3 linked regions of the Chelatococcus sp. HY11 genome follow. The protein of the gene in region 1 interacts with the protein of each later gene in a pairwise test. Links are inferred from orthologs where the notes say so. Each region holds a gene or a part of one and is shown in the gene's direction. Other genes may lie near its edges. The genes, in order: rpe, eno and KIO74_RS28665.

Region 1 (3,084 bases):
CGTGCAGGGCCGCGCGCCCATCCAGGGCTCGTTGTCGAGCCGCTCGGCGAGCGGGAAGAACTCCCGCGCGATGGGCTCGGCCCGCGCGAGCTGCACCGGCGTCTTCATGCCGTCGCGCCGCGCGAATTCGGCACCCGTGGTCAGGCGGATGCCACGTGCCATCGGCACCAGGAAATAGCCGCGCTCCGTGTCGAGCACGGGATGGTTCAGCTTCGCATCACCCGCCGGCCGGTAGTGCATGTGATAACCACGCTTCACCGCGAGCGGCAGCCGGTAGCCGAGCGGCTTCGTTACCATGTCCGCCCATGGCCCCAGCGCCACGACGGCCGTGCCGGCCGTCAGCGGCCCGTGCGGCGTGACGAGGCGCCAGCCTTGCCCGACATTCTCGAGGGTTGCGGCATTGCCCTGGACATAACGGCCGCCGAGAGCCTCGAAATGCTTGAAATAGGCAACGGCCAGCCCATGCGGGTCATTGATCGTCGTCGGCTCGGTCCAGTGCAGCCCGCCGATGAGGACGGGAGCGAGATGCGGCTCTTCCGCCTCAAGCGTCGGCAAGTCGAGGGCCCGATAGCGGAGCCCGAACTCCCGATGCCAGCGCTCGGCCTCAGCCAGCCGCAAGTCGCGCTGCTGGGGCGTGCGGAAGACCTTGAACCAGCCGTCGCGCTTGAAGAACTGCGTGGCGTCCGCCTCGCGCGCCAGGGCGTCGTGCTCCTGAACGCAATGCGCGATCAAGGTCGCGTATTTCTTGGCGATCTCCGCATGACGGGCCGGACGGGAATGGTGCCAGTATTTCCACAGGAAGGGCGCGAGATCGAGCAGCGCCGAGGGGTGATAATGCGCATCGATGGTGCGGTTGAGGCCGTAGCGGAGCAGCGCGCCGAAATCATGTGGGAAGCCATAGGGGTAGACGCCTTCGCTCTGCACCAGCCCGGCATTGCCAAAGGAGGTTTCCTGCGCCGGACCACGGCGATCGAGGAGCACGACGGAGCGACCACGTTTCTGCAGATGAAGTGCAACGGAAATACCAACGATGCCCGCGCCGAGCACCACGACGTCAGATTGCATGGAATCCCTCGATGACCGCGCTGTGAAATGACGAGCTTGCATAGCTTTTCTGGCGGTGCAACACCATCTTCATAAGGCTTTATTGGCTCCTGTGATTTGCCGCACCGCGACGGGCGTGCTACCTGCCGGTCTCGCACATCCTGACCGCTCACCTTGGCAGCAATGGCAACCACATCCATGAGTAGCCCCATTCTCATCGCCCCCTCGATCCTCGCCGCCGATTTCGCCCGTTTCGGCGAGGAAGTGCGTGCTATCGACGCGGCCGGCGCCGACTGGATCCATGTGGATGTGATGGACGGCCATTTCGTGCCGAATATCAGCTTCGGGCCCGAGGTCGTGCGCGCCATCCGCCCGATGACATCGAAGATGCTCGATGTGCATCTCATGATTGCCCCGGTCGATCCCTATCTCGAGGCCTTCGCCAAGGCCGGCGCCGATCTCATCACGGTCCATGCCGAGGCCGGCCCGCACCTGCACCGCTCGCTGCAGACCATCCGGGCGCTCGGCAAGAAGGCGGGCGTCGCGCTCAATCCGGCAACACCCCCGTCAGCCGTCGCCCATGTGCTCGATCTCGTCGATCTCGTGCTGGTGATGAGCGTCAATCCTGGCTTCGGCGGGCAGAGCTTCATTCCGTCGGCCGTGGAGAAGGTCGCCACGATCCGCGCCATGGTCGCCGGGCGCCATATCCATATCGAGGTTGACGGCGGTATCACGGCAAAGACCGCCCCGCTTGTTATCGCCGCAGGTGCCGACGTTCTGGTGGCCGGCTCGGCGGTGTTCAAGGACGGCGCCGCACATTATGCCGGCCATATCGACACTATTCGCAAGGCCGCCGAGACCGCTCGCGGCGAATGGGCCTGAGGCCAAAAGACTTCAAGAGACTGGATGAAGCCAACAGGTTTTGTCAGCATTATAGGTGAGGCCGCCAAGAACAAGACACGGCCGCCCCGCTCAACCGAGGAATAGGTGATGATCCCCCGCTACTCTCGCCCCGAGATGGTTGCTATCTGGTCGCCGGAAACGAAGTTTCGCATCTGGTTCGAGATCGAGGCCCATGCCACGACGGCGCTGGCGGACCTTGGGGTGGTGCCGAAGGAAGCTGCCGACAAGGTCTGGGAGAAGGGCTCCGCTGCCACCTTCGACGTCGAGCGCATCGACGCCATCGAGCGCGAGGTGAAGCACGACGTCATCGCCTTCCTGACCCATCTCTCCGAGATCGTCGGGCCGGAAGCGCGCTTCGTGCACCAGGGCATGACATCGTCAGACGTGCTCGACACCTGCTTCAACGTGCAACTCGTCAAGGCGAGCGACATCCTCCTCAAGGATATCGACATCCTGCTCGCGGCGATCGAGCGGCGCGCCTTCGAATACAAGATGACGCCGACCATCGGCCGCTCGCATGGCATCCACGCCGAGCCGGTCACCTTCGGCCTCAAGCTCGCGCAGGCCTATGCCGAGTTCAAGCGCAACCGCGACCGCCTCGTGGCCGCGCGCGAGGAGGTCGCGACCTGCGCGATCTCCGGCGCCGTCGGCACCTTCGCCAACATCGACCCACGCATCGAGACCTATGTGGCCGACAAGATGGGGCTTGCCGTCGAGCCGGTCTCCACGCAGGTCATCCCGCGCGACCGGCACGCCATGTTCTTCGCGACGCTCGGGGTTATCGCCTCGTCGATCGAGCGCCTCGCCACCGAGATCCGCCACCTCCAGCGCTCGGAAGTCTACGAGGCCGAGGAGTTCTTCTCGGAAGGCCAGAAGGGCTCTTCCGCGATGCCGCACAAGCGCAACCCGGTGCTGACGGAAAACCTCACGGGCCTCGCGCGCATGGTGCGCAGCTACGCGCTGCCGGCGATGGAGAACGTGGCGCTCTGGCATGAGCGCGACATCTCGCACTCCTCCGTGGAGCGCATGATCGGGCCCGACGCGACCGTCACGCTCGACTTCGCGCTAGCACGCCTTGCCGGCGTCATCGACAAGCTCGTGGTTTATCCCGAGAACATGCAGAAGAACCTCGACCGG
Region 2 (3,128 bases), 640 kb from region 1 along the record:
GTCAAGGCCTGGAACGGCACCGCGCCGTAGCGGAAGCCTTGCGGACCGGTGTTGCCCTCCCGCTGCGTCGTGTTCATGGATCCCCTTGCCGTCGCTGCGCGACGGCAAGGGGATCCATTCCGAAGGTCGACATGCCACGACGCTTGGAGGAAGACCCTGCCTCGCGCCTATCCCCGCGCGCGATAGGGCGGCACGCCCTGATCGGGCAGGAACAGGCCGTCGGGTGGGGCGCCGGTCTGCCAGAACACGTCGATCGGAATCCCGCCGCGCGGATACCAGTAGCCGCCAATGCGAAGCCACACGGGTTCGAGAAGGGCCGCGAGGCGCAGCCCGATCGAGACCGTGCAGTCTTCATGGAAGGCGCCGTGATTGCGGAAGGCGTGGAGATAGAGCTTCAGGGATTTTGACTCGACGAGCCATTGATCCGGCACATAATCGATCACGAGAATGCCGAAGTCGGGCTGGCCGGTGACCGGGCAGAGGGAGGTGAACTCCGGGCAGGTGAAACGCGCGACATAGCGCGTGCCGGCCTGCGGATTCGGCACCCGGTCGAGCTCGGCCTCCTCGGGCGAGGCGGGCAGGGCGCTGGGCTTGCCCAGCTGCAAGTTTGCAGGCTTGAGTTCGCTTGTCATCTCGGTGTCATCCTTTTACGCCGAGTTCTGTGGCCGACGCGGCCTCCGGGCGCAAGCCCGGAAACGATCCGCGTATCGGCCCTTTGCCGCCCGGAGCAGTTGGCGTAAAAGCCGGACGGTGTTTCCAAGGCTGCCGTCCGCGCCGTGGGCGGCCCGTCGTCAATTGTACAGCCCGCTGGTGGCTGGGAGGATGCTTCATGACATCGATCGTCGATATCGTCGCCCGTGAAATACTCGACAGTCGCGGCAATCCCACCGTCGAGGTCGATGTCGCGCTGGAAGATGGCTCCTTCGGCCGTGCCGCCGTCCCGTCCGGCGCCTCCACGGGCGCCCATGAGGCGGTGGAGCTGCGTGATGGGGACAAGTCGCGCTATCTCGGCAAGGGTGTGCTGAAGGCCGTCGATGCCGTCAACACGGAGGTCTTCGAGGCCATTGGCGGTCTGGACGCCCAGGACCAGGTGCGGATCGACGAGGCCCTGATAGAACTCGACGGTACGCCGAACAAGTCGCGAATCGGCGCCAATGCCATCCTCGGCGTATCTCTGGCGGTCGCCAAGGCCGCCGCGCAGGCGAGTGGCCTGCCGCTTTACCGCTATGTCGGCGGCACCCAGGCGCGCGTCCTGCCCGTGCCGATGATGAATATCGTCAATGGCGGCGCCCACGCGGACAATCCCATCGACTTCCAGGAATTCATGGTGATGCCGGTCGGCGCGCCGAACTTCTCCGAGGCGCTGCGCACCGGCGCCGAGATCTTCCATACGTTGAAGAAGGCCCTGAAGGACGCCGGCCACAACACCAATGTCGGCGACGAAGGCGGCTTCGCGCCGAACCTGCCGTCAGCGGAAGCGGCGCTCGACTTCGTGATGCAGGCCATCCGCACCGCCGGCTTCGAGCCCGGCCGCGATGTGGTCCTGGCGCTCGACTGCGCGGCGACGGAATTCTTCAAGGACGGCTCATACGTGTATGCCGGCGAGGGCAAGACGCGCTCGCCGGAGGAGCAGGTGGCCTATCTCGCCAAGCTCGTCGCGGACTACCCCATCGCCTCGATCGAGGACGGCATGTCCGAGGACGACTGGGACGGCTGGAAAGGCCTGACAGACGCTGTCGGCACGAAGACGCAGCTCGTCGGCGACGACCTCTTCGTCACCAATGTCACGCGTCTCCAGGAAGGCATCAACCGGGGCGTCGGCAACGCGATCCTCGTGAAGGTGAACCAGATCGGCTCGCTGACCGAGACGCTCGCGGCCGTTGATCTCGCCCAGCGCAGCGCCTATCGCGCCGTGATGTCCCATCGCTCGGGCGAGACCGAGGATTCGACGATCGCCGACCTCGCGGTCGCCACGAACTGCGGGCAGATCAAGACCGGGTCGCTCGCCCGCTCGGACCGGACCGCGAAGTACAACCAGCTCCTGCGCATCGAGCAGGAACTCGACACCGAGGCGCGCTATGCCGGCCGCGCGGCGCTCGCCGCGCTGGCACGCGGCTAGAGCATTTGTTGCGACGCATCGTCTTCCCGCGAACTGATATCGCCTTCGCTTGACAATGCTCTGATCTCGCCGCAACAGCTTCGCAATGACGACAATGGCCGGGCAAGTCCCGGCCATTTTTTGTTGTAGGGCCTGCCGCAGCCCGGTCTCCTAACAGCTTTTTAACCACGACCGGGCACGATGCTCGCATGGTAGTTCGCAAACGTCGCCGTGCTGTCCTCATCCCCCTCGCGCTCTATGCAATATCGAGCGCGATCGTGGGCTATTTCGTCTTCCATGCGCACCACGGCGCGCGTGGTCTCGAAGCCAAGCGTGAGCTGAAGCGTGAGATGTTCCAGCTCACGGAAGAACTAACAACGCTAAAGGCCGAGCGGGCCTCATGGGAGAAGCGAGCTTCGATGCTGCGCGCCGACACGATCGACTATGACGTGCTCGATGGCCAGGTCCGCCAGACACTTGGATTTGTGCATAAAAACGAAGTCGTTATACTACTTAATGCTGAGACAGACGGAGGGGCGAAGTCCTTCGCTTCACCCGTCACGCGCGGGTCGTCTCCTCCTTAACCCGAAATCGGTTAAGTTGAAAAAGCCGCGCGTTTTCAGGCTGTTAGTTGCAGTTGTATCTAATATTTATGCGGTTTGGGGCTCGCCAATAGCGCGGGGGTACGTTACATATTCTCTCAAGAACTCGCTTCGGGAGGATGCTGATGTCCCTAGCTGCTCGAAAATCTTCGCGCTCGGACGCCAAGATTGACTCCGTGACCTCAGACGCCGCCGGCTCCCGCCGCGGCAGCCGCGCCACGAAGGCGCCGGCGAAGAAAACAGCCGCCACAGCGCGCAATTCCGCCAGGGCGGGCTCCACGTCTCCAGCAGATTTCACCAAGGATCAGGACCTCGCCGCCTTCCGCGAGATGCTCCTTATCCGCCGCTTCGAGGAAAAGGCCGGCCAGATGTATGGCATGGGCCTCATCGGCGGCTTCTGCCATCTCTACATCGGCCAGGAGGCCGTC
Region 3 (3,016 bases), on another replicon or contig:
AACTCCTATATCGAGCCGGTCAAGTATATCCTCGACAAGTATTGTGACCTGCGCATCGAGCGTATCAACGCGACGGAATTCGAGACGCGACGCCCGAAGCCGGTCAACGAGAAGGCCGTGGTGCTGCTGACCTCGCATAACGGCGAGACCGAGGACACGGTGGTCGCCGCGCGCTGGGCGAAAACCACGGGCGCGGTCACCGTCGCGCTGACAGCGGGCCATGAGAGCGGGCTCGCCAAGATCTGCGATCACCTGCTCCCCTACAGCCGTGAACTGCCGGGGATGCCCAAGACGCTCGTCGCCTATCTCTTCGCGGCGCATCTTCTGAAATATCTCGGCAATCCGGTCGGTGCCCGCCTCGTGCGCGATCTTGAAGCGATGCCGGCACGTCTGCACGAGATCAAGGATGCAGAGCGTGAGCGCGGCATGGAACTCGCCCGCCGCTATAAGGACGAGAACATCTATTATGTTCTCTCCAGCGGCATCCTGTCGGCACTCAATTACCAGTATTCGATCTGCATCTTCAACGAGATGCTATGGCTCGACGCGTCCGACATCCATTCCGGGGAATTCCGCCACGGGCCGTTCGAGGTGGCGGACGCGGACATGGCCTATATCTTCCTCATGGACAATGGCGAAAACCGCAAGATCGATCAGCGCGCGCTGAAATTCACCCGGCGCGTCACGGACAAGATCATCACCTTCGACGCCGGCCGTTACGAGGACGTATCACCCCTCCTGTCGCCTTTCGTCATCGGGGTCACCTGGTACTGGTTTGCTCATACGCTTTCGGTGCTGCGTGAGCATCCGCTCTCGGTGCGCCGCTACATGTGGAAGGTCGACTATTGATGGCAAAGCGCCCGCCAGCATCGTTGCCGGACCATCGCATGCGCGTGTCGCATCGGGTGGAACGCGGCTTGCGGGCGCGTGCCTGCCTCTTCGACCATTTGGGCAGGAGGCAAGCATGATCGCGACCGACGACGATTTGCGTGGTTTGCGCGTGATAGGGCTCGGCGACAATGTCGTCGACCGCTATCTCAACGCCGGGGTTATGTATCCCGGCGGCAATGCGCTGAATTTCGCGGCCTATGCCAAGATGCTGGGCGCGGACGCAGCGTTCCTCGGCACGTTCGGGACAGATCGCGCCGGCCATCATGTCCGCGCGACGCTTGACGTGCTTGCGATACCGACCACGCATTGTCGCGTTGTCGAAGGCGCGAACGGCCATGCCGATGTGCGGATCGTTGACGGAAATCGCGAGTTCGTCTCTTCCAACAAGGGCGGTGTCGCGCGCGAACATCCCTTCGTGCCGGCCCAGGCCGATCTCGACTATCTCGCGCGCTTCGCGTTGGTGCATACCAGCTGCTACAGCCACCTCAATTCCCAGCTCACGGTGTTGCGTCCGGCCTGCGCGCTCCTGTCCTACGACTTCTCCTATCGCTGGCAGGTCGATGATCTCATCGGCCCCGTGGCGCCCCATCTCGATTTCGCGGCGCTGTCAGCCGGCGATGTCGGCCGCGAACGCGCCATGGTCGCGCTCCGCGAGACGGTGGCGCAGGGCTGCGGCCTCGCGCTGGCGACACTCGGGCCCGAGGGCGCGATCGCTTATAATGGCGAGGACTTCATCACAGTGGCGCCGAAGCCGACCGAGGTGGTGGACACGCTGGGCGCCGGGGATGCCTTCATCACCGCCACGCTGCTGTCGCTCGTCGCTGCCGGCTGGCGTCGCGGCGTGCGTCCGCCAGCCGGCGTCATCCGCGCCGCACTGGACCGGGGCGCTGAATTCGCGGCGCAGATCTGTCGGGTCGAGGGTGCTTTCGGCCATGCCGCGCCGATCGACGCCGAAACACCGGCTTGAGGCAGAGGCGCGATGCTCGAAGTCAGGAACCTCTCCATAGCCTTCAAGACCGCAGCGGGCCTCAAATCCGCCGTGCGCGACATCGGCTTCACGATCAAGCCGGGTGAGATCCTTGGCCTGGTGGGTGAAAGCGGCAGCGGCAAGACCATCACGTCTCTCGGCGTGATGGGTCTGTTGCCGCCGAACGCTGTCGTCACAAGCGGTGAGGTTCTGGTCGATGGCGTGGACATGCTCAAGCTCGCGCCGGCCGAACTGCGCAAGCTGCGCGGCCGCCATGTGGCGATGATCTTCCAGGATCCGATGGCATCGCTCGACCCCATCTTCACCTGCGGGGATCAGATCGTCGAGGCGATCCTGCTGCACGAAAGCATCGGCAAGGCAGCCGCGCGCCGCAAGGCGCTTGAACTCCTGGAGAAGGTTCGCATCCCGGACCCTGCCCGCTGCATGCGCTCCTATCCGCATGAATTGTCCGGCGGGCAGTGCCAGCGCGTCATGATTGCGATGGCGGTGTCCTGCAAGCCGCGCATCATCATCGCCGACGAGCCGACGACAGCGCTTGACGTGACGGTTCAGAAGCAGGTGCTGGACCTGCTGCGCGGCCTCAACAAGGAAGTCGGCGCCGCGATCCTGCTGATCACCCACGACCTCGGCGTGATCTATGAGGTCGCCGACCGCGTCGCCGTCATGTATGCCGGTGACATGATGGAGGAGGCAGCCACGCGCGACCTCTTCGCCAAGCCTCAAAGCGACTATACCAAGGCTTTGATCGACTCCATGCCGGCGCTCGGCCTGCGGCAGGAGCGCTTGCCCGTCATCGAGCGCGATGGCGAGGGCCGGGTGCGCAGCGTCCGGCCGCAGCCGCGCACGCGAGCCGCGGAGACGGCTGTGCCCATCGGGACGGATGTCCGTCCGCTGCTTGAGCTCAAGGATCTGCGCAAATCCTATTGGGTGAAGCCATCGCCGCTCTCGGCGCCGGTTGAGATGCGCGCTGTGGACGGTGTCAGCTTCTCCATCGCGCCCCGCACCACGCTGGGGCTTGTCGGTGAATCCGGTTGCGGCAAGACCACGCTGTCGCGGGCGGTCATGCGTCTGTCCAATCCGGATTCCGGGCAAATCCTGTTCAAGGATCGGGATATCGCGCGATTGCCGGAACGCGCC

What was found.
Region 2: the proteins of rpe (region 1) and eno interact in binary tests that used the Escherichia coli proteins (3 or more experiments, as listed by UniProt). The link is inferred for Chelatococcus sp. HY11 from one-to-one orthologs.
Region 3: the proteins of rpe (region 1) and KIO74_RS28665 interact in binary tests that used the Escherichia coli proteins (3 or more experiments, as listed by UniProt). The link is inferred for Chelatococcus sp. HY11 from one-to-one orthologs.

What each region holds. Positions count from the first base shown.
Region 1 is NZ_JAHBRX010000001.1:442,095-445,178, reverse strand. The notes cover bases 155-3,084. They hold rpe (ribulose-phosphate 3-epimerase), read left to right. Parts: upstream 155-1,242; coding sequence 1,243-1,926; downstream 1,927-3,084. Other genes in these bases: purB (adenylosuccinate lyase), read left to right, coding at 2,035-3,084; KIO74_RS02170 (NAD(P)/FAD-dependent oxidoreductase), read right to left, coding at 155-1,065. Also shown: more of KIO74_RS02170, read right to left, coding at 1-154. UniProt on the Escherichia coli protein: Catalyzes the reversible epimerization of D-ribulose 5-phosphate to D-xylulose 5-phosphate.
Region 2 is NZ_JAHBRX010000001.1:1,083,448-1,086,575, reverse strand. What follows is about bases 1-2,974. They hold eno (phosphopyruvate hydratase), read left to right. Parts: upstream 1-829; coding sequence 830-2,119; downstream 2,120-2,974. Other genes in these bases: pdhA (pyruvate dehydrogenase (acetyl-transferring) E1 component subunit alpha), read left to right, coding at 2,877-2,974; KIO74_RS05145 (FtsB family cell division protein), read left to right, coding at 2,308-2,682; queF (preQ(1) synthase), read right to left, coding at 168-632; KIO74_RS05160 (thiamine phosphate synthase), read left to right, coding at 1-30. Also shown: more of pdhA, read left to right, coding at 2,975-3,128. UniProt on the Escherichia coli protein: Catalyzes the reversible conversion of 2-phosphoglycerate (2-PG) into phosphoenolpyruvate (PEP). It is essential for the degradation of carbohydrates via glycolysis.
Region 3 is NZ_JAHBRX010000002.1:1,722,225-1,725,240, forward strand. What follows is about bases 50-2,911. They hold KIO74_RS28665 (fructoselysine 6-kinase), read left to right. Parts: upstream 50-964; coding sequence 965-1,858; downstream 1,859-2,911. Other genes in these bases: KIO74_RS28660 (SIS domain-containing protein), read left to right, coding at 50-849; KIO74_RS28670 (ABC transporter ATP-binding protein), read left to right, coding at 1,871-2,911. Outside these bases: more of KIO74_RS28660, read left to right, coding at 1-49; more of KIO74_RS28670, read left to right, coding at 2,912-3,016. UniProt on the Escherichia coli protein: Catalyzes the ATP-dependent phosphorylation of fructoselysine to fructoselysine 6-phosphate. Functions in a fructoselysine degradation pathway that allows E.coli to grow on fructoselysine or psicoselysine.